One region of the Streptomyces sp. NPDC037242 genome, then DNA from elsewhere that is predicted to be linked to it. Evidence: predicted binding sites of a transcription regulator. Region 1 holds the regulator's gene; the other holds the start of a gene.
The links. The regulator HrcA, encoded in region 1, represses chaperone genes, less so after heat shock. The targets are predictions, from matches to a motif close to TTNGCACTCNGNNNNNCNGAGTGCNAA.
Positions count from the first base shown of each region.

Region 2: the regulator HrcA is predicted to act here: its motif matches at 8,612-8,638, upstream of groL (chaperonin GroEL).

Region 1 covers NZ_JBVJUY010000005.1:142,475-158,136, reverse strand. Annotated here, with positions in the region: gene ACZ7GJ_RS08870 (ribonuclease Z) at 1-427, opposite strand, end outside; gene ACZ7GJ_RS08865 (histidine triad nucleotide-binding protein) at 431-790, opposite strand; gene ACZ7GJ_RS08860 (16S rRNA (uracil(1498)-N(3))-methyltransferase) at 884-1,627, opposite strand; gene ACZ7GJ_RS08855 (nitronate monooxygenase) at 1,624-2,715, opposite strand; gene dnaJ (molecular chaperone DnaJ) at 2,894-4,030, opposite strand; gene hrcA (heat-inducible transcriptional repressor HrcA) at 4,031-5,047, opposite strand; gene ACZ7GJ_RS08840 (MBL fold metallo-hydrolase) at 5,195-5,926, shown strand; gene ACZ7GJ_RS08835 (DUF3097 domain-containing protein) at 5,955-6,764, shown strand; gene hemW (radical SAM family heme chaperone HemW) at 6,793-8,025, opposite strand; gene ACZ7GJ_RS08825 (AMP-dependent synthetase/ligase) at 8,093-9,982, opposite strand; gene lepA (translation elongation factor 4) at 10,217-12,082, opposite strand; gene rpsT (30S ribosomal protein S20) at 12,279-12,545, shown strand; gene holA (DNA polymerase III subunit delta) at 13,940-14,935, opposite strand; gene ACZ7GJ_RS08805 (hypothetical protein) at 15,012-15,254, shown strand; gene ACZ7GJ_RS08800 (YceI family protein) at 15,272-15,662, opposite strand, start outside.
Region 2 covers NZ_JBVJUY010000004.1:100,817-116,478, forward strand. Annotated here, with positions in the region: gene ACZ7GJ_RS07285 (ROK family protein) at 1-588, opposite strand, end outside; gene ACZ7GJ_RS07290 (extracellular solute-binding protein) at 836-2,140, shown strand; gene ACZ7GJ_RS07295 (DUF3263 domain-containing protein) at 2,187-2,423, shown strand; gene otsB (trehalose-phosphatase) at 2,498-3,352, shown strand; gene ACZ7GJ_RS07305 (alpha,alpha-trehalose-phosphate synthase (UDP-forming)) at 3,540-4,901, opposite strand; gene ACZ7GJ_RS07310 (glucosyl-3-phosphoglycerate synthase) at 4,965-5,915, opposite strand; SAM riboswitch class I at 6,102-6,258, shown strand; gene thrC (threonine synthase) at 6,276-7,550, shown strand; gene ACZ7GJ_RS07320 (MoaD/ThiS family protein) at 7,587-7,862, shown strand; gene ACZ7GJ_RS07325 (cold-shock protein) at 8,272-8,478, shown strand; gene groL (chaperonin GroEL) at 8,805-10,427, shown strand; gene ACZ7GJ_RS07335 (phosphoribosylanthranilate isomerase) at 10,844-11,455, shown strand; gene ACZ7GJ_RS07340 (LamG domain-containing protein) at 11,525-12,265, shown strand; gene ACZ7GJ_RS07345 (alanine/glycine:cation symporter family protein) at 12,386-13,837, shown strand; gene ACZ7GJ_RS07350 (peptidase inhibitor family I36 protein) at 13,896-14,489, opposite strand; gene ACZ7GJ_RS07355 (dihydrofolate reductase family protein) at 14,743-15,324, opposite strand; gene ACZ7GJ_RS07360 (PTS transporter subunit EIIC) at 15,419-15,662, opposite strand, start outside.

The sequences.
Region 1 (15,662 bases):
CCGGGTGCGAGAGCCTGCGGGCCTCCAGGACGTACGAGTCCCCGCGCGCCAGTACCCCGCCCTCGGCCACCGGCGCCTCGGCCAGTTCCACGGTCTCGCGGTAGGCCGTGGCGTACCGCAGCCGGTCGAAGAACCGCTGCCCGGAAGCCGGGTAGTGCGCGGTGACGGGGTGCGGGACCCGGTCGAGGTTGATGCGCTGGATCACCCCGGCGAGGCCGAGGCTGTGGTCACCGTGGAAGTGGGTGACGCAGATCCGGTTGATGTCGTGCGCGGCCACCCCGGCCCTGAGCATCTGGCGCTGGGTGCCCTCGCCGGGGTCGAAGAGGATGCCCTCGCCGTCCCAGCGCAGCAGGTAGCCGTTGTGGTTGCGGTGGCGGGTGGGCACCTGGCTGGCGGTGCCCAGCACCACGAACTCGCGTACGGACACGTCTTATCCGGGGGGCCACTGGAGGCCGCGGCCCCCGAGGACGTGCGCGTGGGCGTGGAAGACGGTCTGGCCGGCGCCGGCGCCGGTGTTGAACACGACCCGGTAGCCGTGGTCGTCGACCTTCTCGTCGGCGGCGACCTGCCCGGCCTCGCGCAGCAGGTCCGCGGCGATGGCCGGCTCGGCGGCGGCGAGGGTGGCGGCGTCGGGGTAGTGCACCTTCGGGATGACGAGCACGTGGGACGGCGCCTGCGGGTTGATGTCCCGGAAGGCGACGGTCGTCTCGGTCTCCCGGACGACGGTCGCCGGGATGTCCCCTGTGACGATCTTGCAGAACAGGCAGTCGGCCTGCGGTTCCCCGGCCATGGCTGAGCCTTCCGATGACGTTGGCGTGGACGTTGGCGTGACGTTGATCAGCCCGGGCATCGTATCCGGCAACCCGTCAGGACCGGCCGCCCGTCAGGACCAGCGCCCCGTCCGCGCCAGCAGGACCGCCGCCGCCGCCGTCCCGGCCGTGGAGGTGCGCAGGACCGAGCGGCCCAGGCGGTACGGATGCGCCCCGGCCGCCGCGAAGGCCGCGAGCTCGTCCGGGGAGACCCCGCCCTCGGGGCCCACGACCAGCACGATGGAGCCCGTGGCGGGCAGTTCCGCCGTGGCCAGGGCGCCCGAGGGGGCGTCGCGGTCCTCGTGCAGCACCACCGCCAGGTCGGCCTCCGCGAGCAGCGCCGCCACCTGCTTCGTGGACAGCGCCTCGGCCACCTCCGGGAAGCGCACCCGGCGGGACTGCTTGCCCGCCTCCCGGGCCGTGGCCCGCCACTTGGCCAGGGACTTGGCGCCCCGGTCGCCGCGCCACTGGGTGATGCAGCGCGAGGCCTGCCAGGGGACGATCGCGTCCACGCCGGTCTCGGTCATCGTCTCGACGGCGACCTCCCCGCGGTCCCCCTTGGGGAGGGCCTGGACGACGGTGATCCGGACGGCCGGCTCCGCCTCCTCGAAGACCCCGGACACCGACACGACCAGCCGGTCCTTGCCCTCCGCCGCCTTCACCACGGCCTCGGCCCACCGGCCGCGGCCGTCCGCGAGGACCACTTCCTCACCGGGGTTCAGCCGCTTCACGGACACCGCGTGCCGGCCTTCGGGACCGTCCAGGACGAACTCCGGTCCCCCGGGGACCTCTTCGACCACGAACACGGGGGCGGTCATGACGCACTCCTCATCTGCCTTGCCTTCAACGCACTCTCGGCCTGCGCGACTTCCGCCGCCAGGACCTCCACCAGCTCCCCCGCGGGCAGCGCCCGCGCCAGCCGGTGGCCCTGACCCGCCCACAGGGCCATGCCCTGCGGGTCCCCGGCCGCCGCGGCGGCCTTGCGCAGCGGCGAGGTCAGGTGGTGGATCTGCGGGTACGCGGCCGGGGCGTAGGGCCCGTGCTCGCGCATGAACCGGTTCACGAGCCCGCGGGCCGGCCGTCCGGAGAAGGCCCGGGTCAGCTCGGTGCGGACGAACAGCGGGTCGGTCAGCGCCTTCTTGTGCAGCGGGTCCGCACCGGACTCCGGGCACGCCAGGAACGCCGTGCCGAGCTGCGCCGCCTCGGCGCCCGCCGCGAGCAGCGCGGCGATCTGCGAGCCGCGCATCAGTCCGCCGGCGGCGATGAGCGGGAGGCCCACGGCTTCCCGTACCTGGGCCACCAGCGCGAGCAGGCCGACGCTCGCCGTGCCGTCGGCCTGGGGGTCGTCGCGGTGGGTCCCCTGGTGGCCGCCGGCCTCGGTGCCCTGGACGCAGAGCGCGTCGGCGCCCGCCGCCTGTGCGGCGCGGGCCTCCTCGACCGAGGTCACGGTGACGACCGTGTACGTACCGACCTTGCGCAGGCAGTCGAAGGCTGCGGGCGGGGGGCAGCCGAAGGTGAAGGAGACCACCGGGACGGGGTCCTCGATGAGGATGGCGAGTTTGGCGTCGTATCCATCGTCGCTGGTGCCGAGGATCTCCTCCTCGGCGAGGGAGATCGAGTACCAGCTGGCCTCTCCGGCGAGCTGCCCGCGGTACGCCTCCACGGCGGCCGGGTCGACGTAACCGGTCTGCGGCATGAAGAGGTTGACGCCGAACGGGCGCCGGGTGAGCGCGCGCAGCTGTTTGATCTCCTGGTACATGCCGTCGGCGGTCTTGTAGCCGCCGGCGAGGAAGCCCAGCCCGCCCGCCTCGCACACGGCGGCGGCGAGCGGAGGGCAGGAGGCGCCGCCTGCCATGGGAGCCTGCACGATCGGATACGGGGAGAGACCGTTCGGTGCGGAGGACATGGTCTGCATCGTGCCATGTCCCGCTCACGGGACCGAATCACGGCATTCGCCTGGCATAGTCCGCTTACCTCCGGTCTTGAGGGAAGCCCGAGGGGAGCCCCGTGGAGGCACGGAGGAAGCACGAAGCCCGGTCCGGGGGGATCCCCGGACCGGGCTCGTACGTGTTCTCGCGGGCCGGTCAGCGGCCGTTGAACGCGTCCTTCAGACGGCTGAACAGACCCTGCTGGCCGGGCGCGAACTGGCCCGTCGGCCGCTCCTCGCCGCGCAGCTTCGCGAGCTGGCGCAGCAGGTCCTCCTGCTGGGGGTCCAGCTTTCCGGGGGTGGTGACCTCGACGTGGACGATGAGGTCGCCCCGGCCGCCGCCGCGCAGGTGCGTGACACCGCGCCCGTGCAGCGGGATCGCCTGCCCGGACTGGGTCCCGGGCCGGATGTCGATCTCCTCCAGGCCGTCCAGCGTCTCCAGCGGACACTTGGTGCCCAGGGCCGCGGCCGTCATGGGGATGGTGACGGTGCAGTGCAGGTCGTCCCCGCGCCGCTGGAAGGTCGGGTGCGGCAGCTCGTGGATCTCGACGTACAGGTCGCCGGCGGGGCCGCCGCCGGGGCCGACCTCGCCCTCGCCCGCGAGCTGGATGCGGGTGCCGTTCTCGACGCCCGCGGGGATCTTGACCGTCAGGCTGCGGCGGGAGCGGACCCGGCCGTCGCCCGCGCACTCGGGGCACGGGGTGGGGACGACGGTGCCGAAGCCCTGGCACTGGGGGCAGGGGCGCGAGGTCATGACCTGGCCCAGGAAGGACCGGGTGACCTGCGAGACCTCACCGCGGCCGCGGCACATGTCACACGTCTGCGCCGAGGTGCCGGGGGCGGCACCCTCGCCGGAGCAGGTGGTGCAGACGACGGCCGTGTCGACCTGGATGTCCTTGGTGGTGCCGAAGGCGGCCTCGTCCAGTTCCAGGTCGAGGCGGATCATGGCGTCCTGGCCGCGGCGGGTGCGCGAGCGCGGTCCGCGCTGCGAGGCCTGGCCGAAGAAGGCGTCCATGATGTCGGAGAAGTTGCCGAAGCCACCCGCTCCGAAGCCGCCCGCGCCGCCGCCGCCCGAGGAGGACAGCGGGTCGCCGCCGAGGTCGTAGACCTGCTTCTTCTGCGGGTCCGAGAGCACCTCGTAGGCCGCGTTGATCTCCTTGAAGCGCTCCTGCGTCTTCGGGTCCGGATTCACATCCGGGTGGAGTTCACGCGCGAGGCGGCGGAAGGCCTTCTTGATCTCGTCCTGCGATGCGTCGCGGCGCACGCCGAGTACGGCGTAGTAGTCCGTGGCCACTTACGACTCCGCCAGGATCTGTCCGACGTAACGTGCCACTGCGCGTACCGCTCCCATCGTTCCGGGGTAGTCCATGCGGGTCGGTCCGACCACGCCGAGTTTGGCGACTGCTTCGCCGCCCGAACCGTAGCCGACCGAGACGACCGACGTGGAGTTCAGTCCCTCGTAGGCATTCTCATGCCCGATCCGTACGGCCATTCCCGACTCATTGGCCTCGCCCAGCAGCTTGAGGAGCACGACCTGCTCCTCCAGCGCTTCGAGCACCGGCCTGATCGTCAGGGGAAAATCGTGTCCGAAGCGGGTGAGATTGGCGGTTCCACCGATCATCAGCCGTTCTTCGGCTTCCTCCACGAGCGTTTCGAGGAGGGTGGCGAGGACGGCCTTGACCGTCGCCCTGTCCTCCGCCTCGAACGACTCCGGGAGGTCCTGCACCAGCGGCGGCACGTCCGTGAACCGGCGGCCGACGACCCGGCTGTTGAGCCGCGCCCGCAGATCGGCGAGCGACTGCTCGCCGAAGGGGGTCTGGCAGTCGACCAGCCGCTGCTCGACCCGGCCGGTGTCCGTGATCAGCACGAGCATCAGGCGCGCGGGTGCGAGCGAGAGCAGCTCGACGTGCCGGACCGTGGAGCGGGTCAGGCTCGGGTACTGGACGACGGCGACCTGCCGGGTCAGCTGCGCGAGCAGCCGTACGGTGCGGCCGACCACGTCGTCGAGGTCGACCGCGCCGTCGAGGAAGTTCTGGATGGCGCGGCGCTCGGGCGACGACAGGGGCTTGACGCCCGCCAGCTTGTCGACGAAGAGCCGGTAGCCCTTGTCGGTGGGGATCCGGCCGGCGCTGGTGTGGGGCTGGGCGATGTAGCCCTCCTCCTCCAGCACGGCCATGTCGTTGCGCACGGTCGCGGGCGACACGCCGAGCCGGTGGCGCTCGGTGAGCGCTTTGGAGCCGACCGGCTCCTCCGTCCCGACGTAGTCCTGGACGATGGCGCGCAGCACTTCGAGTCTGCGTTCGCTGAGCATCGCGCGCACACCTCCAGCTGTGGTCCGTTGCCGTGTGAAGCTCGGTCGTTGGCACTCTGGGCGTTCGAGTGCCAGAGATCCCCCGCTCAGTGTACGGCCGGGTAGTCAGACCCTGGCAAGGGTGGCCCGTCACGGTAGCGTCGCGGCATGGACGTGCATTGGGAAGAGGCGGGCTGGGAACGGCTGACCGGACGGGCCGGACGGCGCCGTCTCCCGGTGTGGGACTGCACGGTGGGGCTGGTGGTGGGGGACGAGTCGGTACTCCTGATCGACCCCGGATCGTCCGTGCGGGAGGGCTCGCAGGTGCGGGCCGAGGCGGAGCTGCTGACCGGTCGGCGCGTGACCCATATCGCATTCACCCACGGACATTTCGACCACGTGATGGGCGGGGCCGCCTTCGCGGGGGCCGAGTTCTACGGGCCGGTCGGCCTGGACGCCCTGCTGTCGAGCGGCCACGGCCGCGACGAGCTGCGGGCGGACGCGGTACGCCACGGGCTGGCGCCGGACCTGGCCGCCGAGGCCGCGGACCTGCTGGTGGCCCCGGGGCACCTGGTCTCGGGCGAGTGGACGCTGGAGCTCGGCGGGGTGCAGGTGCTGCTCGCGAACGTGGGCCCCGGCCACACCCGCCACGATCTCGCGGTGTTCGTCCCGGGCTCCCGGGAGGTGGTGTTCTGCGGGGACCTGGCGGAGGAGTCGGGCGAGCCCTCGGCGGGCCCCGACGCGGTGCCCGGGCAGTGGCCCGCGGCCCTGGACCGGCTGCTGTCGCTGGGCGGGGACGACGCGCTGTACGTGCCGGGTCACGGAGCGGTGGTCACCGCGGCTTTTGTCCGTGCGCAACGCGACACACTGGCACAGCGGTTCGGCGTGTCGGAGGCGTGAGCGCGGCGCCTCTCCTACCCTCGGCCGGATGCGCGAGTACTCCCCCGACCTGACCCCGCAGTGGAAGCGCCCCAAGGCCGTGCCCGAGGTGGCCGCCGAGCCCGACCTGGTGGTCGAGGTGGCGGGTACGGACTTCTGCGGCGCGGTGGTGGCGTGCGAGGCCGGCACGGTGACCCTGGAGGACCGCTTCGGCAAGCGGCGGGTGTTCCCGCTGGAGCCGCGGGGCTTCCTGCTGGACGGCGCGGTGGTGACGCTGACGCGCCCGCCGCGGGGCCCGGCCGCCCCGGCCCGCACGGCCTCGGGGTCGATCGCCGTCCCGGGGGCGCGGGCCCGGGTGGCGAGGGCGGGCCGGATCTACGTCGAGGGCCGCCACGACGCCGAGCTGGTGGAGCGGGTCTGGGGCGACGACCTGCGGATCGAGGGCGTGGTGGTGGAGTACCTGGAGGGCATCGACGACCTCCCGGCCATCGTGGCCGACTTCGCCCCGGCCGCGGACGCCCGGCTGGGCATCCTGGTGGACCACCTGGTGCCGGGCTCGAAGGAATCGCGCATCGCGGCCTCGGTGACCTCGCCGCACGTGCTGGTGGCGGGCCACCCGTACGTGGACGTCTGGCAGGCGGTGAAGCCGTCCGCGCTGGGCATCGGGGCCTGGCCGGTGGTCCCCCGCGGCCAGGACTGGAAGACGGGCATCTGCCGCGCCCTGGGCTGGCCGGAGAACACGGGCGCCGCGTGGCAGCACATCCTGTCCCGCGTGACGTCCTACAAGGACCTGGAACCGACCCTCCTGGGCCGCGTGGAGGAGCTGATCGACTTCGTCACGGTCGACGGCCCCGCCTGACCGCGGCCCCGCACCCCGGGGCGGGGGATCAGTCCACCAGGTCCCGGACCACCGCGTCGGCCAGCAGGCGCCCGCGCAGGGTCAGCACGGCGCGTCCCGCCTCGTACGGGCCCGCCTCCAGCAGGCCGTCCGCCAGGGCCCGGCGGGACGCCGCCAGGCCGGCCGGGGCCAGCAGGGACAGCGGTACGCCGTCCACCAGCCGCAGCTCCAGCAGGATCCGCTCCACGCGCCGGTCCTCCTGCGACAGGAGCTCCCGCCCGGCGCCGGGGGACCGCCCCTCCGCGAGCGCGGCGGCGTACGCGCCGGGGTGCTTCACGTTCCACCAGCGCACCCCGCCGACGTGCGAGTGCGCCCCCGGGCCGGCGCCCCACCAGTCGGCGCCGCGCCAGTACAGCTCGTTGTGCAGGCAGCGCCCGGCCTCGTTCACGGCCCAGTTCGACACCTCGTACCAGGAGTACCCGGCCTCGGCCATCACCGAGTCCGCGATCAGGTACCGGTCCGCGTGCACGTCGTCGTCCGTCATCGGGACCTCGCCGCGGCGGATCCGCCGGGCCAGCTGGGTGCCCTCCTCGACGATCAGGGCGTAGGCGCTGATGTGGTCGGGCCCCGCGCCCAGCGCGGCGGACAGCGACGCGCGCCAGTCCTCGTCCGACTCCCCCGGCGTCCCGTAGATCAGGTCCAGGTTCACGTGCTCGAAGCCCGCCGCCCGGGCCTCCGCGACGCACGCCTCGGGCCGCCCGGGCGTGTGCGTGCGGTCCAGCACCTTCAGGACGTGCTGCTTCGCGCTCTGCATGCCGAAGGAGATCCGGTTGAAGCCGCCGGCCCGCAGCTCGGCGAGGTACTGCGGGTTCACGGACTCCGGGTTGGCCTCGGTGGTGACCTCGGCGTCCTCCGCGAGACCGAACTCGTCCCGGATGGCCGCGAGCATGCGTACGAGGTCCGCGGCCGGCAGCAGCGTCGGCGTACCGCCGCCCACGAAGACCGTCCGTACGGCCCTCGGGTCGTCGCCGAGCACCTTGCGGGCCAGGCGGACCTCGTCGATCAGGGTGTCGGCGTAGTTCTCCCGCGAGGCGAGCACGCCGCCCGTGCCGCGCAGCTCGGTCGCCGTGTAGGTGTTGAAGTCGCAGTACCCGCAGCGCGTGGCGCAGTACGGGACGTGCAGGTAGAAGCCGAGCGGCCGCTCCCCGGCTCCCGCCAGGGCATGCGACGGCAGCGAGCCGTCTTCGGGCATGGGTTCACCGTCGGGCAGTGCGGAAGGCATGCGCCCATTGTCCCGCACTGCCCCATGGTCGTTTACGCCCCTGGCCTGGCCCCGGGCCAGACAGCCCCTAGGCCTCCCGCGAGCCCTCGTACATCTCCTCGATGAGGTGCTTGAACTCACGCTCGACGACCGGGCGCTTCAGCTTCAGGCTCGGGGTGAGGTCCCCGTGCTCGACGTCGAGGTCGCGCGGGAGCAGCCGGAACTTCTTGACCGTCTGCCACTTCTGCAGGCCCTCGTTCAGGGTCTGGACGTACGTCTCGATCATGCGGTTGGTCTCCGGCGCGGCCAGCACCTGGGCGTACGTCTTGCCCTCCAGCCCGACCTCGGCGGCCCAGGTGAGGATGGACGGCTCGTCGAGGGCGATCAGGGCCGAGCAGAAGTTCCGGTCGGCGCCGTGCACGACGATGGTCGACACGTACGGGCAGATCGCCTTGAACTGGCCCTCGATCTCCGCCGGGGCGACGTACTTGCCGTTCGAGGTCTTGATCAGGTCCTTCTTGCGGTCGGTGATCCGCAGGTAGCCGTCGGGCGACAGCTCGCCGATGTCACCGGTGTGCAGCCAGCCGTCGGACTCCAGGACCTCGGCGGTCTTCTCCGGCTGCTGGTGGTAGCCCTGCATGATGCCGGGGCCGCGCAGCAGGACCTCGCCGTCGTCGGCGATGCGGACCTCGGTGCCGGGGAGCGGCTTGCCGACGGTGCCGGTGCGGTAGGCCTCGCCCGGGTTGACGAAGGAGGCCGCGCTGGACTCCGTCAGGCCGTAGCCCTCCAGGATGTGGATGCCGGCTCCGGAGAAGAAGTAGCCGATCTCGGGCGCCAGGGCGGAGGCGCCGGATACGGCGGCGCGCAGGTTGCCGCCGAAGGCCTCGCGGAGCTTGGAGTAGACCAGCGTGTCGGCGATCTTGTGCTTGGTGGCGAGGCCGAAGGGCGCGGTCGCCCGGCCGGTGCGGCGGAAGTTGTCCTGGGTGACCTTGGCGTACTCGCGGGCGACGCCGACCGACCACTGGAAGATCTTGTACTTGGCGCCGCCGCCGGCCCGGGCCTTGGCCGCGACTCCGTTGTAGACCTTCTCGAAGATGCGCGGAACGGCCGCCATGTACGTCGGCTGGACGACCGGCAGGTTCTCGATGATCTTGTCGATCCGGCCGTCGACGGCCGTGACGTGCCCGACCTCGATCTGCCCGGAGGTCAGCACCTTGCCGAAGACGTGGGCCAGCGGCAGCCACAGGTACTGGACGTCGTCCTTGGTGATCAGGCCGGTGGCCACGGTGGCCTTGGCCATGTACGACCAGTTGTCGTGCGGGAGGCGGACGCCCTTGGGACGGCCCGTGGTGCCGGAGGTGTAGATGAGGGTGGCGAGCTGGTCGGCGGTGATGGCCGCGATCCGCTCCTTGACCGCCTCGGGGTGCTTGGCGAGGTACTCCTTGCCGCGCGCCTCCAGGTCGGCGAGCGAGAGCACCCAGCCCTCCGGGTCGCCCTCGGCGGCGACCGCGTCGGCGGCCTCCACCACGACCACGTGGGCGAGGTTCGGCAGCTCGGCCCGGCGCTCGCGGGCCTTCGCCAGCTGGGCGCCGTCCTCGGCGATGAGCACCCGGCTCTCGGAGTCCGCGAGGATGAACGCCGACTCCTCGGCGTTGGTGCTCGGGTAGATCGTGGTGACGGCGCCGCCCGCGCACATCACGCCGAGGTCGGCGAGGATCCACTCGACCCGGGTGTTGGAGGCGAGTGCGACCCGCTCCTCGGGGCGCAGGCCGAGGTCGATCAGTCCGGCCGCGGCGGCGAAGACGCGCTCGGCGGCCTGTCCCCAGCTGAGCGACTTCCAGTCGTCGGGGCCCTGGCCGCCGGCGGCGGGTACCGGGAAGCGGTAGGCCTCGCCGTTGGGCGTGGCGGCGACACGCTCCAGGAAGAGGGTCGCCACAGTGGGCGGGCGGTTCTCGATCAAGGTCTGTGTGTCGCTCACGGACGTCCTCCGGACCACGCGGCAGGGCCTGTCAATGCAGGGGGCTGACTGGCTGGGGTGGCTGAGTCAGGGTGGCTGAGTCAGGGCTTGTAACTGGCGAGTAACCAACGAGCAGTGATCAGACTAGGGGCCCTCCGCCTGGTGCGTAAGGGCCCACGTGCGGCCGATTCATAACGAAACAAGCCCCCGCGCCGGAGCGCGGGGGCTTGTTCGTACGCAGCGGGCCGGGTGGGCCTACTTCTTCTTGCCGCCGGAGTCGTCGCTGGACAGGACGGCGATGAAGGCCTCCTGCGGGACCTCCACGGAGCCGACCATCTTCATCCGCTTCTTGCCTTCCTTCTGCTTCTCCAGCAGCTTCCGCTTACGGGAGATGTCACCGCCGTAGCACTTGGCGAGGACGTCCTTGCGGATGGCGCGGATGGTCTCGCGGGCGATGACGCGCGAGCCGATCGCGGCCTGGATCGGCACCTCGAAGGCCTGCCGCGGGATGAGCTCGCGGAGCTTGGCGACCAGGCGCACGCCGTAGGCGTAGGCGGCGTCCTTGTGCGTGACGGCGGAGAAGGCGTCGACCTTGTCGCCGTGCAGCAGGATGTCGACCTTGACCAGGCTCGCGGACTGCTCGCCGGTGGGCTCGTAGTCGAGCGAGGCGTAGCCGCGCGTCTTGGACTTCAGCTGGTCGAAGAAGTCGAAGACGATCTCCGCGAGGGGCAGGGTGTAGCGGATCTCGACCCGGTCCTCGGAGAGGTAGTCCATGCCCAGCAGGGTGCCGCGGCGCTGCTGGCAGAGCTCCATGATCGCGCCGATGAACTCGGTCGGGGCGAGCACGGTGGCCCGTACGACCGGCTCGAACACGTCCGAGATCTTGCCCTCGGGGAACTCGCTCGGGTTGGTGACCGTGACTTCCTTGCCGTCCTCCAGGACGACGCGGTAGACCACGTTCGGCGCGGTGGCGATCAGGTCGAGCCCGAACTCGCGCTCCAGGCGCTCGCGGACCACGTCCAGGTGGAGCAGGCCGAGGAAGCCGACGCGGAAGCCGAAGCCGAGCGCCGCGGAGGTCTCCGGCTCGTAGACGAGCGCGGCGTCGTTGAGCTGGAGCTTGTCCAGGGCCTCGCGCAGGTCGGGGTAGTCCGAGCCGTCGAGCGGGTACAGGCCCGAGAAGACCATCGGCCTCGGGTCCTTGTAGCCGCCGAGGGCCTCGGTCGCGCCGTTGTGCAGGCTGGTGATGGTGTCACCGACCTTGGACTGCCGGACGTCCTTCACGCCGGTGATGATGTAGCCCACCTCGCCGACGCCGATGCCGTCGGAGGGGGTCATCTCCGGGGAGGAGACACCGATCTCCAGCAGCTCGTGGGTGGCGCCGGTGGACATCATCCGGATGCGCTCGCGCTTGTTGAGCTGGCCGTCGACCACACGGACGTACGTCACGACGCCGCGGTACGAGTCGTAGACCGAGTCGAAGATCATCGCGCGGGCGGGGGCGTCCTTGACGCCGACCGGGGCCGGAACGGTGGCGACGACCTTGTCGAGCAGCGCGTCCACGCCGAGACCGGTCTTCGCCGAGACGCGCAGGACGTCCTCGGGCTGGCAGCCGACCAGGTTCGCCAGCTCCTCGGCGAACTTCTCCGGCTGGGCGGCCGGCAGGTCGATCTTGTTCAGGACCGGGACGATCGCGAGGTCGTTCTCCATCGCCAGGTACAGGTTGGCGAGGGTCTGCGCCTCGATGCCCTGGGCGGCGTCCACCAGGAGGACGGTGCCCTCGCACGCGGCGAGGGAGCGCGAGACCTCGTAGGTGAAGTCGACGTGCCCAGGGGTGTCGATCATGTTGAGGATGTGGGTCTTGCCCTGGCCCTCGCCCGCGGTCGGCGACCATGGCAGTCGGACGGCCTGGGACTTGATCGTGATGCCGCGCTCACGCTCGATGTCCATGCGGTCGAGGTACTGGGCACGCATCTGCCGCTGGTCGACCACACCGGTGAGCTGGAGCATCCGGTCGGCAAGGGTCGACTTGCCGTGGTCGATGTGCGCGATGATGCAGAAATTGCGGATCAGCGCCGGGTCGGTACGGCTCGGCTCGGGCACGTGGCTGGGGATCGCGGGCACGCAGTGTCCTGATTCTCGGTCGCAGTCGGAGCTCGGAACGGAGTCTGAGCACTCCCATCGTCCCATGGACGGGGCAGTGAGGTCGGTTTGGGCCGGTCGGAGCGCGCCTGGTAGCCTGAGCAGCTGTGCCTCGTATGCCCTCTAGCTTCCGGGGCACAATCCGAAGATCAACCTCTGAACCTGAAAAGGCTCTTTCGTGGCGAACATCAAGTCCCAGATCAAGCGGAACAAGACGAACGAGAAGGCGCGCCTGCGCAACAAGGCCGTCAAGTCTTCGCTCAAGACCGCGATCCGCAAGGCCCGTGAGGCTGTCCTCGCCGGTGACGTCGAGAAGGCCACCGTGGCTTCCCGCGCCGCCGCGCGTGCGCTCGACAAGGCTGTCTCGAAGGGTGTCATCCACAAGAACGCCGCCGCCAACAAGAAGTCGGCGCTGGCCACCAAGGTTGCCACCCTCCAGGGCTGAGCTCCCTGATGTGATCGCCGGAAGGGACCCAGTGGGCCCTCTCTCCCGCTCCTGACCGGCACCCCGCTCCGCACACGAAGCGTTCGCCACGCGGGTGCGGCGCAACCAGAAGTAACCGAAGGCCCCGGCCCCCACCCTTCCCCAGGGCGGCGACCGGGGCCTTCGCGCATTCCCACCAGGCGCCACCAGGAGCGCCCGCGGCGCACAGCCGCCCCGCCCGCGGGACCCCGCCGGGTACCCCGGCCGCGGGACCCCGCCGCAGGCCCGGGCCACGGGACCTGCCGACGAGGCCCCGCCGAGAGCCCGGGCCGCCGAGGGGACCCGCTGGCGGGGCCCTGCCCAGAGCCCCGCCAGCGGCCCCTCGCCGGCCCGCGACGCCGGCACCGCGGGCCCGGCAGGGTCCGTGGGAGCCGGCCGTGACCACGAGTCGGCCGGGCCCGCGGCATCTGGTTCCGTGCAAAGCGAGGCGGCAGGCCGCGCCGGGCACACTCGGGCGCCCCGGCAGCGCAGCCGACGCGGCGCCCGGCGCCACAGGCACGGCAGAATCCGCAAGAGCCGGCCTCGCTCCGTGACCGCGAACCGGGCCACGAGGCCCTTCGCCCGGGCGCACGGCCTCTGGAGCCGTGCAAGACGAGACGGCGGGCAGCCCCGCGCACCGGGCGCACTCGGGCGTCCCAACAACGCAGCCAGCGCAGCGGCCGGCGCCGCAGGCACGTCAGGAGCCGGCCTCGTGCCGTGACCGCGAACCGGGCCACGAGCCCCGTCGGGCGGGCCCGCCGCGTCTGGTGCCGTGCACGGCGAGGCGGAGGGCCGCTCCGCGCACTGAGCTCACTCGGGCATCCCGACAACGCGGCGCCCGGCGCCGCAGGCGTCGCAAAAGCCGGCCTCGTACCGTGACCGCGGCATCCGGAGCCATGCAGGGCAAGGCGGCAGGCCGCACCGGGCACAGTCGGGCGCCCCGGCAGCGCGGCCGACGCGGCGCCCGCCACCGCAGGCCTCGTGCCGTGACCGCGAACCGGGCCACGAGCACCGTCGGCCGGGCCCGCCGCGTCTGGTGCCGTGCACGGCGAGGCGGAGGGCCGCTCCGCGCAGCGGGCGCGCTCGGGCATCCCGAGAAACGCGGCCGGCGCGGTGCCCGGCGCCGCAGGGGACGGCTAGTGCCGCGTCAGGCAACGGCCGGGAGCGGCGGCCGGCGCGGTGCAGCGCACGGCGGAGGGCCGCGGCTCCTACCGGACGTGCTTGCGCGGTCCCACAACGCGGCGAGGCGCCGTGCCGGGCCTGGCAGCCCGGTGGACCTCGCCGGTAACGGCGCTAGGGAGTGTCGTCAAAGTGGCGTCGGCCGCCCGAAGGGCGGGGCCGGCCCCGCCGGCCAGACGGGACTTTGACGACACGACCTAGCGGCGCTGCTGGGGGCGGGCCGCGCGGGCTACCGCCACTACGGCCTTCTCCAGGGCGTACTCGGGGTCGTCGCCGCCGCCCTTGACGCCCGCGTCGGCCGCGGCGACGGCGCGCAGCGCGTCCGCGACGCCGTCCGCCGACCAGCCGCGCATCTGCTGGCGGACCCGGTCGATCTTCCACGGCGGCATGCCCAGGTCCCGGGCGAGGTCGCCGGGGCGGGCCCCGCGGGGGGCGGAGGCCAGCTTGCCGATCGCCCGCACCGCCTGGGCCAGGGCGCTGGTGATCAGGACCGGCGCCACCCCGGTGGACAGCGACCAGCGCAGGGCCTCCAGGGCCTCGGCCGCGCGGCCCTCCACCGCCCGGTCGGCGACCGTGAAGCTGGAGGCCTCGGCCCGGCCGGTGTAGTAGCGGCCCACCACGGCCTCGTCGATGGTGCCCTCGACGTCCGCGCACAGCTGCGCGGCCGCGCTCGCCAGCTCGCGCAGGTCGCTGCCGATCGCGTCCACCAGCGTCTGGCAGGCCTCCGGCGTCGCCGACCGGCCCAGCGTGCGGAACTCGCCCCGGACGAACGCCAGCCGGTCCGCCGGCTTCGTCATCTTCGGGCAGGCGACCTCGCGGGCACCCGCCTTCCGCGCCGCGTCCAGCAGGCCCTTGCCCTTCACGCCGCCGGCGTGGAGGAGGACGAGGCTGATCTCCTCGAACGGCGCCGCGATGTACGCCTTGACCTCCTTGACCGTGTCCGCGGACAGGTCCTGCGCATTGCGCACGACCAGGACCTTGCGCTCGGAGAAGAGCGAGGGACTCGTCAGCTCGGCCAACGTGCCGGGCTGGAGCTGCTCGGAGGCGAGGTCGCGCAGGTCCGTATCGGGATCGGCGGCGCGGGCTGCCGCCACCACCTCCCGTACGGCACGGTCGAGCAGCAGGTCCTCCTGCCCCACCGCGAGGGTGAGCGGAGCGAGCGGATCGTCGGTGGAATTCTTCCTGGTGGCCATCGGCTCCAGCATCCCACGCCGTACTGACAGTCCCCCGCGCCCCGGCCCCCTCCGAGCGATACCCGAGAATGGTCGGGTGAACGTGCGACATGTACTGGTGCTGCCCGACCGCGACGCCGCCGAGGAGGTGGCACAGGAGGCCGTGGACCGCTTCGGCCTCCCCGAGGAGCCGCAGTTGGTCCGCGACGCCCTGGCCGGCGAGGACGACGCCGAGGACGCCCAGTGGCTGGTCGTCGTCGAGGATCCCAAGGACCGGCTCGACGCGGCCGCGCTGGACGACCTCGCCGCCGAGTACGACGGCTGGCTCGAAGCGCCGTAGGCCCGACCCGGCGCGCCTCAGGCCTTGTGGACGATCTGGACGTCCAGCGACACTTCCACGCTCGAACCGATGGCCGCGACGCCGTGCGCCAGCATCGACTGCCAGTTCAGGGCGAAGTCCTCGCGGTGCAGCTCGGCCGTCGCCCGACAGGCCGCCCGCGGTTCGCCCTCCAGGCCCGTGCCGAGGCCCAGGTACTGGGTGTCCAGGGTGACCGAGCGGCTGACTCCGCGCAGGGTGAGGGCTCCCGCGACGGCCCACAGGCTGCCGCTGCGGTGGATGAAGCGCTCGCTGTAGAACTCCACCGTCGGGTAGCGGGCCGCGTCCAGGAAGTCCCCGGAGCGCAGGTGGTCGTCCCGCATCGACAGACCGGTGTCGATGCTCGCCGCGTCGATGATCACGTGCATGGAG
Region 2 (15,662 bases), on a different contig from region 1:
GACGGCGGAGGCGGAGGCGAGGGTCTCCAGGCAGCCGCGCTGGCCGCAGCCGCAGGCGGGGCCGCCGGGGCGGACCACGATGTGGCCGATCTCGCCCGCGTAGCCGTGGGCGCCCGCCTCGATGCGGCCGGCGATGCCGATGGCGCCGGCGATGCCGGTGCCGAGCGGGACGAAGAGGAAGCGGTCGGCGCCGCGGCCCGCGCCGATGCGGCCTTCGGCGAGTCCGCCGGTGCGCACGTCGTGGCCGAGGGCGACCGGGATTCCGCCCAGGCGTCTGCTGAGCAGTTCGCGCATCGGTACGTCGCGCCAGCCCAGGTTCGCCGCGTAGACGGCGATCCCGTTCTCGGCGTCGACGATGCCGGGGACGGCGACCCCGGCGGCCGAGGCGGCCGTTCCGTAGCGCTCCCGGCCGAGGTCGAGGAGCTCGGCGGCGAAGTCCTGGATCGTCTCGACGACGGCTTCGGCGCCCCGCTCACGACCGGTGGCGCGGCGCGCCTCGTGGAGCAGGGAGCCGTCGGCGGCGACGAGGGCGGCCTTCATCCCAGTGCCGCCCACATCGAGGGCGATGACGTGTTCAACGGGTTTCACGGGTGACAGTCTCGCGTGCTGGAAGGGGAAAGGTCTAGTCCACTGAGGAGGGATTGTTGAGTCGCCATACAAAATCGGGGCCAAGGCCCTGGCGCTGCCCTGGGCAGAAGCGGAGGAGAGGGCGTGAAGAGGCAGGGGGGAGGCGGGGGAGAGGCAGGGGAGGGGCGCCGTCCGGATGTGGCGGAGCCGCCAAAGTGGTGTAGACCTTACGTGGATCGTACGTACAACAAGGGGTGGCAAGAGAACTGTGAAGGGCCGTTACCTGAGCCTGGCCGTGTCCGGCACCGCACTGTGTCTGACCGCTGTGACGCTGACGGGCTGCGGGGCCCTGTCGAGCCTCACCGGTGACAACGAGGTGACCCTGCGGGTCGTGGCGGCCGACTACGGGGACAATCCGCAGAACTCCTCCGCCGCCTACTGGAAGGAACTCTCGGAGTCCTTCGAGAAGGCGCATCCGGGCATCAACGTCGAGGTCAGCGTCTACTCCTGGTCGGAGGTCGACGCCAAGGTCGCCGAGATGGTCAAGGCCGGCAAGGCCCCCGACATCGCGCAGATCGGCGCCTACGCCGACTACGCCGCCGACGGCAAGCTGTACACCGCCGACGAACTGCTCTCCGTGCAGACGGAAGCCGACTTCCTGGCACCGCTCGCCGACGCGGGCAAGGTCAAGCGCGTCCAGTACGGGCTGCCCTTCGTCGCCAGCACCCGGCTGCTCTTCTACAACGAGAAGCTGCTGACGGACGCCGGCGTCATACCCAAGGACGCCAAGACCGGCTGGCAGCCCAAGAGCTGGGCGGACCTCGAAGCGGCCGCCAAGAAGCTCAAGGCCGCCGGCGTGCAGACCCCCTTCGCGCTGCCGCTGGGCCGCGAGGAGGCACAGGCCGAGACGATGATGTGGCTGCTCGCGGGAGGCGGCGGCTACACCGACAACGAGGAGTCGTACGCGATCGACTCCCCGGAGAACGTCAAGACCTTCGAGTTCCTGCGCGACAAGCTGGTCGGGCAGGGCCTGACCGGCGCCGTCGAGCCCGGGAAGCTGGACCGGCAGGCCGCCTTCGACGCCTTCACGCGGGGCGAGGCCGGCATGCTCAACGGGCACCCGACGCTGCTGAAGCAGGCCGGGGAGAAGGGCGTGAAGTTCGGCATGACCGCCATGCCGACCATCGACGGGACCGAGCACTCGACGATGGGCGTCGCCGACTGGGTGATGGCGTTCAAGAACGGACACCGCACGGAGTCCGGGAAGTTCCTGGACTACCTCTACGAGGCCAAGAACGTGACGGCCTTCACCGGCAAGTACGACCTGCTGCCCGTCACCACGAGCGGCTACCGGGCGATGGACGCCGCCGCCGGCGGCGCCTCGCAGACGCAGCTCAAGACCTTCCTCCAGGCACTGCCCAGCGCACGGCTGTACCCGGTCGGCAAGAAGTCCTGGGCGGCCGTGAGCGAGGACGTCAAGCAGAACATCGGCAAGAGCGTGCAGCCGGGCGGACAGCCGTCGAAGGTCCTGGAGGACATCGCGGGCGCGGCGCGGGCCGCCGACCCCCGCTGACCCCCGCTGAAGCGTGGGTGTCAGCGGGCGGCGTTAATCTGGCCGTATGACGGACGAGGGGCGGCTGACCGCTGAGGAAGCGGCCGTGCTCGCCTACGAGGGCCGCACCTGGCCGGGGCCCGGGGCCAAGGAGCGGGCCATACGGGAAGGGCTGGGGATGGCCCCGGTCCGGTACTACCAGCTGCTCAACGCGCTGATGGACGACCCCCGGGCCCTGGAGCACGCGCCGGGCACGGTGAACCGGCTGCGGCGGATCCGCGAGGCCCAGCGGGCCCGGAGATGACGGGTCGGGGGCGCTCGCCGCGGACGTGGTCCGCGCCGTAGCCGTCGCCCCGCTCGGCCGTTAGGGTCGTGCGTATGGGGAGCCATCCGCACGACCTGCCGATGCCCGTCACCGCTGCCGGACGCGAGGGACTCCAAGCCCTGCTCCGGGTGCCACGGCGCTCCGTGGTCGCCCTCGACTTCGACGGCACACTCGCCGAGATCGTCCCGGACCCGGACCAGGCGCGCGCCCACCCCGGCGCCGTCCCCGCACTCGCCGCGCTGGCCCCCGAGGTCGCGTCGGTGGCCGTGGTCACCGGACGGCCCGCCGGGGTCGCGGTCCGCTACGGGGGCTTCGCGGGCGTCCCCGGCCTGGAACACCTGGTGGTGCTGGGCCACTACGGGGCCGAGCGGTGGGACGCCGTGTCCGGGATCGTGCACGCGCCGGCCGAGCACCCCGGGGTGGCGGCCGTACGGGCCGAGCTGCCGGGCTTCCTCGATGCGATCGGCGCGTGGCGCGGGACCTGGATCGAGGAGAAGGGCCGGGCGCTCGCGGTCCACACCCGGCGGGCGGCCGACCCGTCCGCGGCCTTCGAGGCCCTGCGCGAACCCCTGGCCGAACTCGCCGCGCGGCACGGGCTGATGGTCGAGCCGGGCCGTGCCGTCCTGGAGCTGAGGCCGCCGGGCATGGACAAGGGCGTGGCGCTGTCGGAGTACCTGGCCGAGACGGGCGCGGAGGCCGTGCTGTACGCCGGCGACGACCTGGGCGACCTCGCGGCGTACTCGGCGGTGGAGAAGCTCCGGACCGACGGCATGCCGGGGCTGCTGGTGTGCAGCGGCTCGGCGGAGGTCCCGGAGCTGGCCGCCCGCGCCGACCTCGTCCTCTCCGGCCCGGCCGAGGTCGTCGCCTTCCTGTCCAGCCTGGCCGCTGCCGTTGCCCGGCGGGGCTGATTCTTGCCGGGCGGCGCTGCGATTGCCCGACGGGCGCGCCAAAAGGCGGCCTCACCCCAGATCCAGCCCCGCCGGCGTTTGAGGCGCGGGTCCGGGCGGAGCCCGCGGGGGCCCGGGGCCCGGGTTCCGCCCGGCGGATCCGGATCCGGACCCGGACCCGGACGCGGACCCGGACGCGGCGCCGCCGTCAGGCGCGGAGGTCGGCCAGCTGCACGGCGAACCACTGGCCCGGCGGGAGCCCAACGGCGGCCGCGGCGAGGCGCTTCGTGCGCTCGGCGCGCTCCGCCGCCGGCATGGACAGCGCCGCGTGCAAGGCCTCCGCCGTCTGCGTCACGTCGTACGGGTTCACCGTCAGCGCGTCCTCGCGGAGCTCCTCGTACGCCCCCGCCCCGGTCGACAGCACCAGTACGCAACCCGCTTCCGACACCACCGGGATCTCCTTCGCCACCAGGTTCATCCCGTCCCGCACCGGGTTCACCAGCGCCACGTCCGCCATCCGGTACGCCGCCAGCGAGCGCGCGAAGTCGTCCTGCACCGACACCAGCACCGGCTGCCAGTCCGCCGTACCGAACTCCGCGTTGATCTCCGCGGCCAGCTCCGCGACCGACTCCGTGTACGCCCGGTACACCGCCAGGTCCTGCCGAGACGGGTACGCGGAGGCCAGGTGCACCACCCGCCCGCGCCACTCGGGGCGGACCGTCAGCAGCTCCCGGTACGCCAGCAGGCCGCGCAGGATGTTCTTCGACAGCTCGGTCCGGTCCACCCGCACGATCGTCTTCACGTCCCCGACCTCCGCCCGCAGCCCGGCCAGCTTGTCGTCCACCTCCGGCCGGTGCGCCAGCGCCCGCAGCTCGTCCGCGTCCACGCCCAGCGGGTACGCGGACACCTCCGTCCGCTGCCCGGGCGGGCAGCAGCTCAGGAAGTTGTCCGCCCACTGCGAGGTGTGGAACCCCAGCCGGTCCGCACCGAGCATCCCCCGCAGCAACTGCTCCCGGACGTCGTCCGGGAGCATGCCCAGGAAGTCCCGCGACGCCCACGGCGTGTGCGTGAAGTGCCCGATCCGCAGGTCCGGCCGCAGCTCGCGCAGCGCACCCGGCACCAGCGCCAGGTGGTAGTCCTGCACCAGCACGCAGGCCCCCTGCGCCGCCTCCTGCGCCAGAGCCTCGGCGAAGGCCTGGTTGTACTGCACGTACGACGCCCACTGCCGCCGGAACTCCGCGTCGAAGACCGGCTCGCGCGGGACGTCGTAGAGGTGGTGGTGGGTGAACCACAGCACCGAGTTCGCGATGCCGTTGTACGCGTCGTCGTACACCGCGGGATCGACGTCCAGCATCCGGACCCCCGGCTCGGCCACGCCTCTGCGCACCGCCTCCCGGTCCGCGTCCGACAGCGCGGCGCAGATCCACAGCGCCTCCGGCTGCTCGGCCAGGGCCGCCGAGAGGCCGGAGACGAGTCCGCCCCCGCCGCGCCGGGCACTGAGCGTGCCGTCGGCGGCGAGGGCGTACGAGAGCGGGCCGCGGTTGGCGGCGACGAGTACCTGAGAAGCCATGCGGCGAACCTAGCCCGGCCCGTGCCCGCTCAAACGTCAGTTCCTCCCGGGCGCTTTCCCCGGTTACGCCACACGACGGCGCGCGTACTCCTCGATGTCGCGCATCGGCGGCCGCTCCTCGGTGTCCACCGCGTACGTGTGCGGGACGAAGCCGTCCGGGCCGCGCTCGAACTGCGTCAGCTCCGGCCGTACGAGGTGCCCGCGCGAGAGCCGCAGCTGGGCGGTGCGGTAGATCGCCGCGGCCATCCGGCCCAGCGCCTGGCCGTCCTGGTGGCGGTGCAGGCGCACCCCCACGTCCACCTGGGCCAGCGCGTCGAGCCCGACCGTGTGCAGCGCGTCCACCAGCAGGCCCAGCTCGACGCCGTACCCCACGGGGAAGGGCAGCCGCTCCAGCAGGGAGCGGCGTACGGCGTACTCACCGCCCAGGGGCTGGACGAAGCCGGCGAGTCTCGGCCAGTGCAGGTTGAGCAGCGGGCGCGCCACCAGCTCGGTGACCCGCCCGCCCTGGCCGGGGGCGTCGCCGAGCGGGCGGTCGTACATCGCCTTGACGAACTGCACGTCCGGATCGGTCAGCAGCGGCCCCACGATCCCGGACACGAAGGCGGCGGAGAAGTCGCGCAGGTCGGCGTCGACGAAGCACACGATGTCGCCGGTGGTGGCCAGCAGCGAGCGCCACAGCACCTCGCCCTTGCCGTGCAGGGGCGGGATCCGCGGCAGGATCTCGTCGCGGTGCACCACCCGGGCGCCGGCCTTCGCGGCGACCTCCGCGGTGCGGTCGGTGGAGCCCGAGTCGATCACGACGAGCTCGTCCACCAGGGGGACGGGCAGTCCCTCGATCAGATCGCGCCGGATCACCTCGACGATGTCGCCGACCGTCGCCTCCTCGTCGAGCGCGGGCAGCACCACGCTGACCGTGGTCCCCGCTGCCCGCTTGGCGGAAAGCAGCTGGTCGAGCGGTCGGTCGGCGGCGGACCAGGAGCGGTCTGCCAGCCAGCGCTCCACCTCTTCCAGCACCTTCTGCACTCCTTGGTTCATCCGTGGTTTCGACCGAAATGTGATCCATCTCGCGGTTCGGACGGCTGTCTCAACCGCCCGGACCTTCGGTTACAGTCTTGAACAACGCGAAGGTCCACCGCATGCCGGGGGTCCCCGCGTACAAACGCACCGGCGCGCCATGGAACGCGTGTGCCGGTGCCATACCGCTCATCCAGAGGGGCAGAGGGACACGGCCCGTTGAAGCCCCGGCAACCCTCCAGTCGGTTCTCGCGATGCGTATTTGCGCACTCCCGCGAGGTCCCCGGCTAGGGAAGGTGCCAATTCCGTCTCATGGCGAAGTGCGCCATGGGGAAGATGAGGAGAAAGGGCCTCGCCATCATGGCTGCACAGACTGTTGCCACCTCTGTCGATCTCGGACCTGCCACCGGCCTTTCCTGCCGCGAGTGCGGAACCCGCTTCGAGCTCGGTCCGATCTTCGCCTGCGCCGAGTGTTTCGGACCGCTGGAAGTCGCCTACGACCTCCCCCTCGGTGACCCCGAGGCGCTGCGCGCGGCGATCGAGGCCGGCCCCCAGAACATCTGGCGCTACGCGCCGCTGCTGCCCGTCCCCGCGGACGTGGCCTCCAAGCCGAGCCTGAACCCCGGCTTCACCAAGCTCGTGGACGCGGCCAACCTGGCCAAGGAGCTCGGCGTCACCGGCAAGCTCTACGTCAAGGACGACTCCGGCAACCCGACGCACTCCTTCAAGGACCGCGTCGTGGCCATCGCCGTCGAGGCCGCCCGCGCCTTCGGCTTCACCACCCTGTCCTGCTCCTCCACGGGCAACCTGGCCGGCGCCGTCGGCGCCGCGGCCGCCCGGGCCGGATTCCGCTCGTGCGTGTTCATCCCGCACGACCTGGAGCAGGGCAAGGTCGTCATGGCCGGTGTGTACGGCGGCGACCTGGTCGGCATCGAGGGCAACTACGACGACGTCAACCGCTTCTGCTCGGAGCTCATCGGTGACCCGCTGGGCGAGGGCTGGGGCTTCGTCAACGTCAACCTGCGCCCGTACTACGGCGAGGGCTCCAAGACCCTGGCGTACGAGATCTGCGAGCAGCTCGGCTGGCAGCTGCCCGACCAGATCGTGATCCCGATCGCGTCCGGCTCGCAGCTGACGAAGATCGACAAGGGCCTCCAGGAGCTGATCAAGCTCGGCCTGGTCGAGGACAAGCCGTACAAGATCTTCGGTGCCCAGGCCGAGGGCTGCTCCCCGGTGTCCACCGCCTTCAAGGCCGGTCACGAGGTGGTCCGCCCGCAGAAGCCGAACACCATCGCCAAGTCGCTGGCCATCGGCAACCCGGCGGACGGCCCGTACGTCCTGGACATCGCCCGCCGTACCGGCGGCTACGTCGAGGACGTCAACGACGAGCAGGTCGTCGAGGCCATCAAGATCCTGGCGCAGACCGAGGGCATCTTCGCCGAGACCGCGGGCGGCGTGACCGTCGGCGTGACGAAGAAGCTCATCGAGAACGGGCAGCTCGACCCGGCGCTCACCACCGTGGTCCTGAACACCGGCGACGGCCTCAAGACCCTGGAGGCGGTGGCCGCGGACAGCGGCCAGACCGCCACCATCCGCCCGAGCCTGGACGCGTTCCGCGCCGCCGGCCTGGTCTGATCCTCTCTCCCTGCACACCGGAAAGGCAGAAGCGCCATGAGCGTCAACGTCCGCATCCCCACCATCCTGCGCACCTACACCGGCGGCAAGGCCGAGGTCCCCGCCGACGGCGCGACCCTCGCCGAGGTCATCGAGTCCCTGGAGAAGAGCCACCCGGGCATCGCCGCGCGCGTCCTGGACGACCAGGGCAAGCTGCGCCGCTTCGTGAACGTCTACGTCAACGACGACGACGTGCGCTTTGAGGGCGGGCTGCAGACGGCGACGCCGGAAGGCGCCGGCATCTCGATCATTCCGGCCGTCGCGGGCGGCTGATCCCGGTCGGCCGGAACCCGGCTGACACGTAAAACCTAGAATTGCCCCCTCCGCTAATAAGCGGAGGGGGCAATTCTGCTTGGTTGGGCGCGGTAGGGTTGGGGAAGTCCCCTCCGCTGTTCTTGCCCGCCGCATATGAGCGGGTCGCGTGAGGGTTGACATTGAGTCAACATGCAAGTGCCGTATGGGGTGTTTGCGGGGCTATGCCGGGTCCGAGTTGCCCGGGAAGATGCCAGCTTTTCACTCTATTTCAATCTTTCCCCGTGTCCAGAATTCTCGTCGGATTGACCTGTTGCAGACAGCAGCGGTGCGGATACATTCAGCCCCGGTCGAGGCGTTCCGGCGCAAGTTCTGACCCGGGACCGCGAAGTGCGGTCCTGCGCAAGGGCCAGTAATAGGGGAGTTAGGCATGGCTCAGGGCACCGTCAAGTGGTTCAACGCGGAGAAGGGCTACGGCTTCATCGCGGTCGACGGTGGTGCGGATGTGTTCGTCCACTACAGCGCCATCCAGATGGACGGGTACCGCACCCTTGAAGAGGGTCAGCGGGTCGAGTTCGAGATCTCGCAGGGCCAGAAGGGTCCGCAGGCGGACATGGTCAAGCTCGCACTCGGCTAGCCCAGGCGCGATCGACCGCCCACGCGTACACATGAGGGGCCCACATCCCGGACAAGGGGTGTGGGTCCCTCGCGTGTACTGCCCGGACAGCCCTTGCGCCGCCTGCCTCCCGGCCGGGCGTTGCACGAAGCCGCTTGCACTCGGGGGGGTCGAGTGCTAATCATTGGCGTTAGCACTCTCCAGGTGAGAGTGCTACTAAGACGAGGACCGGGTCGGTGAGGCCCGCAGGGTCCGGCGGGAAGGAACCGCCGGGCACGCAGGCCGTCCGTCGCGGGCGCGGGCGCGGTCCGGGAGCAATCCACCGCTGTCCGGGAGGACCACTTCAGATGGCCAAGATCATTGCGTTCGACGAGGAGGCCCGGCGCGGTCTCGAGCGAGGCATGAACCAGCTCGCCGACGCCGTCAAGGTCACCCTTGGCCCCAAGGGTCGCAACGTCGTCCTTGAGAAGAAGTGGGGCGCCCCCACGATCACCAACGATGGTGTCTCCATCGCCAAGGAGATCGAGCTCGAGGACCCGTACGAGAAGATCGGCGCCGAGCTGGTCAAGGAAGTCGCCAAGAAGACGGACGACGTCGCCGGCGACGGTACGACCACCGCCACCGTCCTCGCCCAGGCGCTCGTCCGCGAGGGCCTGCGCAACGTGGCCGCCGGTGCGAACCCGATGGCCCTCAAGCGCGGCATCGAGAAGGCCGTCGAGGCCGTCTCCGGCGCCCTGCTGGAGCAGGCGAAGGATGTCGAGACCAAGGAGCAGATCGCTTCCACGGCCTCCATCTCCGCCGCCGACACCCAGATCGGCGAGCTCATCGCCGAGGCCATGGACAAGGTCGGCAAGGAAGGCGTCATCACCGTCGAGGAGTCGCAGACCTTCGGTCTGGAGCTCGAGCTCACCGAGGGCATGCGCTTCGACAAGGGCTACATCTCGGCGTACTTCGCCACCGACATGGAGCGCATGGAGTCGTCCCTCGACGACCCGTACATCCTGATCGTCAACTCGAAGATCGGCTCGGTCAAGGACCTGCTGCCGCTCCTCGAGAAGGTCATGCAGTCCGGCAAGCCGCTGCTGATCATCGCCGAGGACGTCGAGGGCGAGGCCCTGTCGACCCTGGTCGTCAACAAGATCCGCGGCACCTTCAAGTCCGTCGCCGTCAAGGCCCCGGGCTTCGGCGACCGCCGCAAGGCCATGCTCGGCGACATCGCCATCCTCACCGGTGGCACGGTCATCTCCGAGGAGGTCGGCCTCAAGCTCGAGAACGCGGGCCTGGACCTGCTCGGCCGCGCCCGCAAGGTCGTCATCACCAAGGACGAGACCACCATCGTCGACGGTGCCGGTGACAGCGACCAGGTCGCCGGTCGCGTGAACCAGATCCGCGCCGAGATCGAGAACTCCGACTCGGACTACGACCGCGAGAAGCTCCAGGAGCGCCTCGCGAAGCTGGCCGGCGGCGTGGCCGTCATCAAGGCCGGCGCCGCGACCGAGGTCGAGCTCAAGGAGCGCAAGCACCGCATCGAGGACGCCGTTCGCAACGCGAAGGCGGCCGTCGAGGAGGGCATCGTCGCCGGTGGCGGCGTGGCCCTGCTCCAGGCCTCCGCGGTCTTCGAGAAGCTTGAGCTCACGGGCGACGAGGCGACCGGCGCCAACGCCGTGCGCCTGGCCCTGGAGGCCCCGCTCAAGCAGATCGCCGTCAACGGTGGCCTTGAGGGCGGCGTCGTCGTCGAGAAGGTGCGCAACCTCCCGATCGGCCACGGCCTCAACGCCGCGACCGGCGAGTACGTCGACATGATCGCCGAGGGCATCATCGACCCGGCGAAGGTCACCCGCTCCGCGCTGCAGAACGCGGCGTCGATCGCGGCCCTCTTCCTCACCACCGAGGCCGTCATCGCCGACAAGCCCGAGAAGGCCGGCGCCGGCGCGCCGGGCGGCATGCCGGGCGGTGACATGGACTTCTGATCGGCCCTGGCTGATCGGCTGTTCTCGACCGAGGGCGGCACTCCCCGACACGGGGGGTGCCGCCCTCGGGCGTTTCCGCGTCCCGCTAGAAGCCGGTGGTGTCCAGCTCGAACCCGAAGGGCTCCGGGACGGGCAGCGGCTCACCGAAGGACACCGTCCTGCGGGAGCGGTACCCGTGCGGAGAAGGGTCCCAGAAACAGGTGATCTCCGAGCGGTGCGCAGGAGTGTCTCGAACGTGGACGGTGCCGCCTGCTCTATCGGGGTGGCCCCTTCGATCACGATCGTCACCGTGGTCCTCCGCGTGGCGTGCTGCGCACTGGCTGTGATGCTCGTTCCAGGCTAGTGGCGCAGGGGTGGTCGCGCCCGGGTGCCGAGACGGATCACCGCCGGGCGGGGGGCTTTGGTTGACTGGGGGCATGAGTGATCTCTTCGTGAAGATCTGTGGCCTGAAGACCGCGCGGGACGTCGACGTGGCAGTGGAGGCCGGGGCCGATGCCGTCGGGTTCGTCTTCGCGCCCGGCAGTCCGCGTACGGTCGACGCGGCCACCGCGCGGGAGCTGGCCGCACGGGTGCCGGGCGGGGTGCTGACCGTCGGGGTGTTCCGCGGGCAGTCGGTCGCCGAGGTGCGGCGGTTCGCCGAGGAGAGCGGCGTACGGGGCGTGCAACTCCACGGCGAGGAGGGGCCCGAGGACTTCGCGGAGCTGCGGGCCGAGGGGCGCACGCTGCTGCGGGCCACCGCCGAGCACGTCAAGCGCTGCGGTGAGTACGGGGAGGACCTGCTGCTGCTCGACGCGCCCGACCCGGGCTCCGGTAAGCCGTGGAACTGGGGATCGGCGGACTTCACCGCGCCCGAGGGGCACTGGCTGCTCGCCGGCGGGCTGAACCCGGGCAATGTGCGGGAGGCGATCGCGACGACCGGGGCGTGGGGCGTGGACGTCTCCTCCGGCGTCGAGCGCGAGCGCGGGGTCAAGTCCCCCGAACTGATCCGGGCCTTCATCGAGGCCGCACGGGGCGGTGCACATCTCTGAAGGTAGTCATGTGATTACTCTGAGCGAGAACGGGTGTGTGGCCCGAGGATCTGCGGGCACTCAAACCGTATGGACTCGGACATGTTCGGATGGCTGCGGCGCCTGACGCGCCGCCTCGCTCCAGGCGGGGGCGGTGGCGGGGTGCCGGTGTTCACCCCGCGCCGCGCCCCCGTCTTCACCGCCGACTTCGCCTCGACCGCCCAGTGGATCGCCGGCCGCTCCTGGGCGTATCCCGACGGCGGCCCGGTCAACCCGGGCGACAACAAGCTGGACCACCTCGTCTCCGACCCCGCCTACAGCCGGGGCGGCGTCTTCCGGGCGACGCGCCGCCCCGACGGCGACTGGGACACCGGGCTGCTCACCACCGAGGGCAGCGACGAGGGCTTCATGGTGCGGACCGGCGACGTGCTGGAGGCCCGCGTCCGGCTTCCGGTGGAACAGGGGGCCTGGCCCGCGATCTGGACCTGGCTGGACGGCGGCCAGGAGATCGACGTCTTCGAGTACCACCCCGACAACCCCGACCTGCTGGAACTGTCCAACCACGTCCGGGAGGCGCACCGTTACCACCGCGACGCCACGGTCCGCCCGGGGGCGTGGGTCGACCTGAAGGTCGAGTTCGGGCGGAGCTCGGTCGTCTGGTGGGTCAACGGCGCCCGCGTGTACAGCGACGGCCGGGGCGTGGGCCGCAGCTGGCGCGCGTACCTCATCGTCAACCTGTCGGTGTCGGCCGGGAGGTACCACCCGGCGCCGGGGCCGGCGCTCACCGAGATGTCGTACGAGGTGTCACGGCTCCAGGTGTACCGGAGGTAGCCCGGGGGGCGTGCCGGTCGGGGGCGGGGCCGAAAGGCGCGTCCGGCGGGCCTTCGGGCCCGCGCCCAGCGGACCAAGGTCCCTGTCGGAGGGCCTTCGGCCCCGGGGAGACTTCGATCCATGGACACCCTGGACTCGCTGATCGTCACCGTGAACGATCACCTCTGGACCTACCTGCTGATACCGCTGGTGGTCGGTGCCGGCCTGTACTTCACGGTCCGGTCCAGGGCAGTGCAGCTGCGCCTGCTGCCCGAGATGTTCCGGGTGGTGAAGGAGAAGACCCCGCCGCGCGCCGACGGCCGCAAGCAGGTCTCGTCCTTCGGGGCCTTCACCATCTCCGCGGCCGCGCGCGTCGGCACCGGCAACATCGCCGGCGTCGCCACCGCCATCACCCTGGGCGGCGCGGGCGCCGTCTTCTGGATGTGGATGATGGCGCTGATCGGCGCGGCCTCCGCCTTCGTGGAGTCGACCCTCGCCCAGCTCTACAAGGTGCGGGGTGCGACCGGCGCGTACCGGGGCGGTCCGGCGTACTACATGCAGCGCGCGCTCGGTAAACGCTGGCTCGGCGTGCTCTTCGCGGTGACCATCACCGTCACCTTCGGCCTCGTCTTCAACGCGGTGCAGGCCAACACCATCTCGGCGGTGGCCACGGGCTCGCTGCCGGAGACCGACACGGCCTGGTTCGGCCCGGTGACCGGCCTCCTGCTCGCGGCCCTCCTCGGCCTGGCGGTCTTCGGCGGGGTCAGGCGGATCTCGTCCGTGACGACCGTGCTGGTCCCGGTGATGGCCGTGATCTACCTGCTGCTGGGCGCGGCGGTGGTCCTCCTCAACATCACGGAGTTCCCGCGGGTCCTCGCCGACATCGTCGGCGGCGCCTTCGGGCTGCGCGAGCTGGCGGCCGGCGGCGTCGGCGCGGCGATCCAGCAGGGCATCCGGCGCGGCATGTTCTCCAACGAGGCCGGCCTCGGCTCGGCTCCGAACGCGGGCGCGGCGGCCGAGGTCTCGCACCCGGTCAAGCAGGGCCTCGTACAGTCCCTGGGCGTCTTCTTCGACACGATGCTCGTCTGCACGATGACGGCCTTCATCGTCCTGGTGACCAACCCGGAGCTCTCGGGCCGGCAGGGCGCGGACCTCACGCAGACCGCGCTGAGCGACACGCTGGGCGGCTGGGCGGGCCACGTCCTGACGGTGGTCGTCTTCATGCTCGCCTTCAGCAGCATGATCGGGAACTACTACTACGGCGAGACGAACATCCAGTTCATCACCCGCAGGCGGTGGGTCCTGCCCGGCTACCGGGTGCTGGTCCTGTCGGCGGTCGTCCTCGGCTCCCTGGGCTCGGTGTCGGTGGTCTGGAACGTGGCCGACGTGTTCATGGGCTTCATGGCCCTGGTCAACCTGCTGGCGATCCTGCCGCTGTCGGCCATCGCCTTCCGGCTGCTGGACGACTACCTCGGGCAGCGCCGCGCGGGCCTGGAGCCGGTGTTCACCCGCGACCGGATGCCGGACCTGAGGGGCGTCCAGTGCTGGGACCCGGTCCGTACGACGGTCCGGGCCCCGGCGGGGCTGGGCTAGTGGTGCGCGTTACGGGTACTGCTACGGGTGCGGGTACTGCTACGGGTGGGGGTGCGGGTCAGCAGACCCACAGGCCGTCCGCCCTGTCGTTGGCCCAGTTGCCGACGTAGGAGCTCGACGACGGGGCGGCCGCGGACCACAGCTGCTCCCAGGAACTGCCGGTCCAGTTGTAGACGGTGGTCACCGTCCCCCTGGTCTGGTTGTTGTGCCAGGACGAGGTCTGGTCGTTGAACCCCCAGTTGGCGAGGTTCTCGAAGTTGCAGTCCGACCACGTCAGTCGGCGGCCGTCGAAGTTGGAGTGCTGGTAGAGGCAGGTCCAGGCGTAGTTGCAGTTCGGCGAACCGAGGGCAGCGGCGGGCTCGTTCACGGCCCGCGCCTTCGTCTCTCCGGGCAGCGGCCAGGTCATGACGGCCTTCCCGTCGCGCCAAGAGGCCTGGTTGAGGCTGATCCGCTTGCCACCCGGGGTCAGGGCCAGCTGCTTGTCGATCTGCTTCTGCAGGTCGGCCACTTCGCTGCTGCTCAGACCGGCCTGGTCGGCCTGGGTGGCGATGGTGGAGTCGAGGGTGGACTGGGCGGAGGAGGTGCCGGAGAGGCCGAAGACGGCGAGGGTGCCGGCCGCCAGGGCCACGGCGAACCTCGTGCTCGTGCGCATAGGAATCGTGTTCCCTTCTCGTCACGAAAGCCCCGGTTTTTGTGGGGCGACGCCACGCTATGGCACGATTCGCGGCCCATCCAGGTCCGTACCGGACAGAGGCCCTCTTGACCCGCTCCGCGCGCGTCGGGCCTGGCCGCGGTGTGCCCGCGGCGCGAAGTCCCGTCCCGCGGGCGGAGGAAGCCCGCCGTCCACGGCGTCAATGAGCCAAGGTGCCGCCGGCGCCCCGATCGGCTCATGCCGGCGGCATGGGTCAGCGGGTCCGTCGGTGTCGCAGGAGCACCACCTGGGAGTCGAAGGTCCGGGACTCGACGAGTTCCAGGCCGAAGCGGTGGGCCTGGGCCTGGGCCTGGCCCTGGAACACCGGCTTGCCGCCGCCCAGGACCACGGGGTGGACGAAGATCCGGTACTCGTCGATCAGGCCGTGCGCGGTGAGGTGGGAGGCCAGCGCGGACCCGCCGAACAGCAGCAACGTCACGCCGGACTCCTTGAGCGCGGTCAGCTCCCCGACCACGTTCTCGCCGATCACCCGGGTGTTCCAGTCGGCCTTCTCCAGGGTGCGGGAGACCACGATCTTGGGCGCCGCGCGCCAGATCGGGGCGAAGGCCAGGTCGTGCTCGTGCGTCGAGTGCTGCTCCGCCTGCGGCCAGTAGCCCGCCATCATCTCCCAGACCACGCGTCCGTACAGGAACACCTTGTCGCCGCCGGTCAGCTGCTGGGCGTAGGCGGAGAGCTCCGGTCCCATCAGCGGCCAGTCGAACTCGCCGTCGGGGCCCTCGATGAATCCGTCGAGGGACTGGTGCACGAAGTGGATGAGCTTGCCGTTGGTGCGCATGGCGGTGTCCTGTCCGGCCGGTCTCCCGCGCCCCGGGGCGCGCTGTCATCTCTACGTCGAACGGGCCGCCCCGTTCTCGACATCCGGTGGCCGGCTACGCGAGGGCCGGTTCCGGCGAGGGCTCGGTGGCGGGGGTCGTCGGCGTGGGGTCCGGGTCGGTGTTGAGCTCCGTCAGCATCTCCCGCGTGAAGCCGAAGAAGTACGTCGCCACGAAGCCCACCAGGTAGCCGACCGCGAGGCCGCCCGCGTAGATCGCGATGGTGGGGCCCATGCCCGCCTTGCCGTCGAGCAGCGGGAAGAGGGCCCAGCCCGAGGGCCCGATGGCCGTGGAGCCGAAG